DNA from 2 places in the Kitasatospora sp. NPDC086801 genome. Region 1 is predicted to be linked to the other one. Evidence: riboswitches for the same ligand, from Rfam matches in the RefSeq annotation. Region 1 holds a riboswitch; the other holds the start of a gene.
The links. A riboswitch is a leader RNA that binds a small molecule or an ion and turns the genes downstream of it on or off. The one in region 1 is predicted to bind glycine.

Region 1 (3,397 bases):
GGCGAAGTCCAGCTGGCGCGGGTAGGCGGACCAGCCGGCGATGATCAGCTTCGGCTGGTGCTCCTTGGCCAGGCGCTCGACCTCGGCCATGTCGACCTGGCCGGTCTTCTCGTCCACGTGGTAGGCGGCCACGGTGTAGAGCTTGCCGGAAAAGTTGATCTTCATGCCGTGGGTCAGGTGACCGCCGTGGGCCAGGTCCAGGCCCAGGATGGTGTCACCCGGCTTGATCAGCGCGAACATCGCGGCGGCGTTGGCCTGCGCGCCCGAGTGCGGCTGGACGTTGGCGTGCTCGGCGCCGAACAGGGCCTTGATGCGGTCGATCGCGATCTGCTCGACCACGTCGACGTGCTCGCAGCCGCCGTAGTAGCGGCGGCCGGGGTAGCCCTCGGCGTACTTGTTGGTGAGTACCGAGCCCTGGGCCTCCATGACCGCCACCGGGGCGAAGTTCTCGGAGGCGATCATCTCCAGGGTGGTCTGCTGGCGGTGCAGCTCGGCGTCGACCGCGGCGGCGATCTCCGGGTCGAGGGAGTGCAGGGACTGGTTCAGAACCGTCATGGTGTGGTCTTCCCGGGAGGAGAGAGACGGGAGCAGGAGGGGGGAGCCTGGCGGGGCGGGCCGCCGCGCTGCGGCCGCCCCGTCACGAGCGGGTCAGCCGCCGATGAAGGCGGTGTACTCGTCCGCGCTGAGCAGTTCGTCGGTGGACTCCACCTGGACCTTGAACAGCCAGCCGCCCTCGAACGGGGCGCTGTTGACCAGGCTGTTGTCGTCCAGGACGTCCTGGTTGATCTCGACGATCTTCCCGGTCACCGGGGAGAACAGGTCGCTGACCGACTTGGTGGACTCCAGCTCGCCACAGGACTCGCCCGCGGTCACGTCGGCGCCGACCTCGGGCAGCTGCACGTAGACGATGTCACCGAGCGCGTCGGCCGCGTGGGCGGTGATGCCGACCGTGGAGACACCGCCCTCGACGGCGGTCAGCCACTCGTGCTCCTTGGTGTACTGCAGGTGCTGGGGGTTGCTCATGGCGTCATTCTCCAGGATGGGAAGCGGGTACGACGAAGCGGGCCGCCGCACGGACGGCTTCGACGCGGGTCTGTCGGGAAAGCGGGGCCCCGGCGGGCGCGGCCCCCGGCCTCAGCGGGCGCGCTTGTAGAACGGCAGCGCCACGACCTGGACCGGCTCGTGCTTGCCGCGCACGTCCACCGCGACGGCGGTGCCGGGGGCGGCGTGGGCCGCGTCCACGTAGGCGATCGCGATCGGCTTGCCCAGGGTCGGGGACGGGGCGCCCGAGGTGATCCGGCCGATCGGGGCGCCGTCGGCGGAGACCACGGTGTACTCGGCGCGCGGGACGCGCTTGCCCTCGGAGACCAGACCGACCAGCACCCGCGGCGGGTTGGCCTCGGCCTCGGCGGCGGCCCTCTCCAGTGCCTTGCGGCCGACGAAGGCGCCCTCGTTGGTGGTCTTGTCGAAGCGCACGACCCGGCCCAGGCCCGCGTCGAACGGGGTCAGGTCGGTGGAGAGCTCGTGCCCGTACAGCGGCATGCCGGCCTCCAGGCGCAGCGTGTCGCGGCAGGACAGGCCGCACGGGACCAGGCCGTGGCCCTCGCCGGCGGCGGTCAGCGCCTGCCAGACGGCCTCGGCGTCGCCCGGGTTGCAGAAGATCTCGAAGCCGTCCTCGCCGGTGTAGCCGGTCCGGGCGAGCAGCACGTCGCGGCCGGCGACCTGGGCCGGGAGGATCGCGTAGTACTTCAGACCGGGCAGGTCGGCCTCGGTGGTCCCGGCCAGGATCGCGGTGGCCTCCGGGCCCTGGACGGCGATCAGCGCGTAGGTGTCGCGGTCGTCGGTGACGACGGCGTCGAAGCCCTTGGCGCGGGCGATCAGCTCGTCCAGCACCAGCTGGGCGTTGGAGGCGTTGGCGACGACCAGGAAGGCGTCCTCGCGCAGGCGGTAGACGATCAGGTCGTCCAGGATGCCGCCGTCCTCGGCGCAGATCATGGTGTAGCGGGCGCGCAGCACGCCCAGCGCGGAGACGAAGCCGACCAGCGCGTGGTCCAGCATCTCGCCGGCCTGCGGGCCGGTGACGGTGATCTCGCCCATGTGGGAGAGGTCGAACAGCCCGGCCCGGGTGCGGACGGCGAGGTGCTCCTCGCGCTCGCTGCCGTAGCGCAGCGGCATGTCCCAGCCGGCGAAGTCGGTCATGGTCGCGCCGAGGGCGCGGTGCAGCGAGTCGAGCGCGGTGAGGCGGGGGGACGACATGGCCTGGAACTCCTCGGTCGGGGCACTCATGGGTGCACGCGCCGGAACCGGACCCGCACGGGGGCCGACCCTGCGCGCGGGCATGCGGCGGCGTGGGTCTCCCCATCTGTCGTCGAACCTGAGAGCTTCACCGCCCACCTGCCCGAAGCTGTTTCCAGCATCCAGGACAGCGTGGTGGCTTGCACCGTGGGTGGGCGTGCGGCAGGGCCGTGCGCCACTTTCCAGATGTGCCTAACCCGTGCGGTAGGGGGGCCTGAGAGATTCCGGGGAGGAGTTGCTCCTTCGGCGCCGGCTGTGCCGCCTGACGGGGCACTCCGGGCTCTCCCGCGCGGGTTCGAGCGGCCAGTATGGAGTTGTCGGTCCGCCGGCGCGCCGCGCCGTCGAACGCGCACATCATGGCACGTCCGCGCCGACGGCGGGAGAGGGGACCCGGTCACACCGCGCTACCCCGGACGCAGCCCTAGACTGCTGCGCGTCGGCGCAGCAGAGGGCGGCCGACCGGCAGAGGGCGGATCAGGCGCGCATGGGGTACCCGGTGGAGCAGCAGCAGGGGTGGGGCGGGCCGGAGTCGGCGCCGCCGGGCGGCGGGTGGCCGGCCAACGAGCTGGAGCAGGTGCTGACCGCCGCGCTGGGCGACCCGGGGGCGACGCCGCGGGTGATCGAGGTGCTGGCCCGCAGCCAGGTGTGGATCCCGCTGCCGGCCGGGGGTGACCCGCAGGGGCCCGCGCTGGACCTGCCGACCATCGAGCTGGCCGGCGAACCGTACGTACCGGTGTTCTCCTCGCAGGAGGTGTTCCTGCGGCAGGCACCGGGGATGGCCTTCGCGGTGGCGCCGGCCTGGGAGTTCGCCCGCGGGCTGCCGCTGGGCGTGGGCATCGCGGTCAACCCGGAGGCGGCGGTGGGCATCCCGGTGCCGCCGCAGGGCGTGGCGGAGCTGCGGCGCGGCCCGCGCGAGGAGCGCCGGGCGGAGCAGGAGCAGCACCAGCAGGGGCCGCACCAGGGCCAGGGCCAGGGCCAGGGCCAGGGCCAGCACCAGCACCAGGGCCAGGAGGCGCCGACCGGTGGCCGGGTGGCGCTGCGCGAGCCGGTGCCGGGGGAGGATCCGGAGCACTTCCTGGCCGCCTGCCGGGCCGAACTGTCG
Region 2 (3,397 bases), on a different contig from region 1:
GGGCAGCGCGTCGGCGGCCTCGGCGACCTCGACCGCGGGGACGCCGAACGCGGCCCAGACGGCGGCCAGGTGCTCGCGGGTGGTGGTCTCGTCGGTGGAGACCGAGATCCGGTCCGCGCCGTCCTCGTGGACGTTGACGCCGTTGGCGCGGGCGGCGGACGCGATCTCGGCGGCGCGGCCCGGGACGACGGCGGTGACGGTGTCGAAGAACTCGCCGTGCAGCAGCTCGACGCCGCCGGCCCGCAGGCCCTCGGCGAGGGCGGCGGCGTAGCGGTGGGTGCGGCGGGCGATGTCGGCCAGACCGTCCGGACCGTGGTACACGGCGTACATCGAGGCCATGACGGCGAGCAGCACCTGGGCGGTGCAGATGTTGCTGGTGGCCTTCTCCCGGCGGATGTGCTGCTCGCGGGTCTGCAGCGCCAGGCGGTAGGCGCGGTTGCCGTCGGCGTCGACCGAGACGCCGACCAGGCGGCCGGGCAGCGAGCGGGCGTACTCGGCGCGCACCGACAGGTAGCCGGCGTGCGGGCCGCCGAAGCCCATCGGCACGCCGAAGCGCTGCGAGGTGCCGCAGGCGATGTCGGCGCCGAGCGAGCCCGGCGAGGCGAGCAGGGTCAGCGCCAGCAGGTCGGCGGCGACCGCGACGATCGCGCCGAGGCCGTGCGCCTGCTCGATGACCGGGGTGAGGTCGCGGACCACACCGGTGGCGCCCGGGTACTGGAGCAGCACGCCGAAGACGCCGCGCTCGGCGATCTCGGCCGGGATGCCCTCGGACAGGTCGGCGACGACGACCTCGACACCGGTCGGCACCGCGCGGGTGTTGATCACCGCGATGGTCTGCGGCAGGGTCTCGACGTCGACCAGGAAGACGCCGCCCTTGACCTTGGTGACGCGGCGGGCGAGCGCCATCGCCTCGGCGGCCGCGGTGCCCTCGTCGAGCAGCGAGGAGCCGGAGGTCGGCAGGCCGGTCAGGTCGGAGACCAGGGTCTGGAAGTTGAGCAGCGCCTCCAGGCGGCCCTGGGAGATCTCCGGCTGGTACGGCGTGTAGGCGGTGTACCAGGCCGGGTTCTCCATGACGTTGCGCAGGATCACCGGCGGGGTGAAGGTGCCGTAGTAGCCCAGGCCGATCATCGGCTGGAGCACCTGGTTGCGGCTCGCCAGCTCGCGGAGTTCGGCGAGCACCTGCGCCTCGCTGCGGCCGCCGGGCAGGTCCAGGCCGGTGATGGAGCGGATCGCCTCGGGAACGGCGGTGGCGGCGAGTTCGTCCAGCGAGCCGTAGCCGATGGACGCCAGCATCTTCTGCTGCGCGGCGTCGTCGGGGCCGATGTGGCGGTTCTCGAAGGGGCTGGCCAGCTCAAGCTCGGTGAGGGTCGAGGCGCCGGTGGGGCGTCCCGCGTTCGGCTGGGCGTTCATGGTGGTCGAGGCCTCCTGGTCACGGACCGGCGGGGGTACGCACGCCGTCCGGCCGGAGCCGCTGCGGACAGCGGTTCGACCCGGGCGGGCGAACCCGACAGGCCTCCCCCTCTGTCATCGGGACCTGAGAGCTTCACCCGCACGGTGCGCTGTGGGCGCGCCGCCGGCTTGCACCGTCGGTGAGGGTGGTGGCCGTCGGCTCCCTCGCCGACGGTCCTGCCCTGCTTTCCAGAGTGACCTACCCCACACGGTACGGATGCCTGAGAGATTCCGGGGAGGAGTTGCTCCTTCGGCGCCCCGACCAGTGCTTTCCGTGGTCGGGGACTCTCCCGAGCGGGCTCGGCGGTCGCGGCCCAGGGTACCAGCGGGAGGCCGTCCGAACACGGGTGCGTCAGGACACTGACCCGGTTCGGTCGTGACCGGCACGTGACCCGGACGGCCCAGCCCCCGGCCCGTCCGGCCCCACCCCGGTCGCGGCCGTCCGATTCATGGCTTTTGGTGTGAAGTGGCGGACGGAACGGGTGCTCCGACCGCCTTCCTGCGGGAGTTCCGCAGGCGCAGCGCACTGGAGGAAAGAGTGCAAACCGATATCGACCCCCGGGACCTCATCGGCCACAAGGCGGTCGACCGCAACGGAGACAAGATCGGCACGGTCGACGAGGTCTACCTGGACGACGCCACCGGCCGGCCGGAGTGGGCCGCCGTCCGGACCGGCATCTTCGGCCGGGACGCCTTCGTCCCGCTCACCACGAGCGAGTTCTCCGGTGACGAGCTCCGGGTGCCGTACGACAAGTCGCTGGTGAAGGAGTCGCCGGACTTCGGCGTGGGCCAGCACCTGTCGCCCGCCCAGGAACTCCAGCTCTACCGCTACTACGGCCTGGACACCCCGGTGGACGGCCGGCCGGTCGGCCCCGACGGCGACCAGCCCGCGCGGCCCGACCTCGACTTCGGCACCACCTCGGCGGCCGGGCCCGTGAAGCCCATCGCCTTCCACTCCCTCGACCCCGTCCCGACCACCACTCCTGCCAGCACCGCCACGGAGGCCGACGTGCGGACCCTCGGCACCCCCGCGCCCGCGCCCGCAGCCGCCGCCACGGCGACCGAGCCCAAGCCCCAGCCCGCCCCGGCCGTGACGCCCACCGCGACCCCGGCCACGGGCTCGCCCGTCCCGGGGCACTCGACCGGCCCGGCCTCTTCGCCCCCCAACGGCCCGGTGGAGATCACCTGCCGCGAGGAGCGCCTGGACATCACCACGGACTGGCACGCCGTGGGCACCGCGAAGCTGCGCAAGTACGTGACCAGCGAGCAGGTCGAGCGCCGCGTCCCGGTGGTCCGCGAGCGCGTCCGGGTGGAGCGGATGCCGGTGAGCGAGGCCGAGCGCGCCTCCCTGACCGAGAAGGAGATCGCCGAGGCGGTGGAGGAGGTCACCCTGCGCGAGGAGCGCCCGGTGGTCCGCAAGTACCTCGCCCCGGTCGAACGGGTCCGCCTGGTGGTGGAGCGCTACACCGCCGAGGAGGTGATCCGGGAGGAGTTGCGCCGCGAGCACGTCGAGATCCACGACAACACCACCGCCGCCGTCCCGACGCCCCCGGTGGCCAACCGGGCAGCCGAGGCCCCCCGCCCGGCCGTGCTGCGCCCGCTCGCCTGACCCCTCGCCCGAGGACCCCGGACCCCATCGGTCCGGGGTCCTCGGCATGCCCCGCCCCGTTCGCCGCCCGGCCGGAATCCTTCGATTTTGCCAAAGCGTCACCACTGGATATTTGACACTCTGAAGTATCTCCCGGCATGGTTACTTCAGTTCATTCACTATGTACGGGAGGAAGCAACCGTGAGTGAGGCACCACAGCCCACCACCGCGGCCGAGAAGCAGAGCAGCGCCCGGGTCCTGCCGGCCCTCATCCTGGCGATGCTGTCGTTCAGCGTGGTGCAGACCGCGGTCGTCCCGATCCTGCCCTCGCTGGCCAAGGAACTGAGCGTCTCCGCGTCC

Region 2: it holds a riboswitch for glycine, as region 1 does, so the genes downstream of both, gcvP (aminomethyl-transferring glycine dehydrogenase) here and gcvT (glycine cleavage system aminomethyltransferase GcvT) in region 1, are expected to answer to the same signal.

Annotation. Positions count from the first base shown of each region.
Region 1 is NZ_JBIVAX010000003.1:160,632-164,028, reverse strand. It holds gene glyA (serine hydroxymethyltransferase) at 1-555, opposite strand, end outside; gene gcvH (glycine cleavage system protein GcvH) at 649-1,023, opposite strand; gene gcvT (glycine cleavage system aminomethyltransferase GcvT) at 1,135-2,256, opposite strand; glycine riboswitch at 2,488-2,593, opposite strand; gene ACIPLC_RS05915 (enhanced serine sensitivity protein SseB C-terminal domain-containing protein) at 2,780-3,397, shown strand, end outside.
Region 2 is NZ_JBIVAX010000050.1:35,338-38,734, forward strand. It holds gene gcvP (aminomethyl-transferring glycine dehydrogenase) at 1-1,410, opposite strand, end outside; glycine riboswitch at 1,649-1,752, opposite strand; gene ACIPLC_RS33565 (DUF2382 domain-containing protein) at 1,988-3,058, shown strand; gene ACIPLC_RS33570 (MFS transporter) at 3,239-3,397, shown strand, end outside.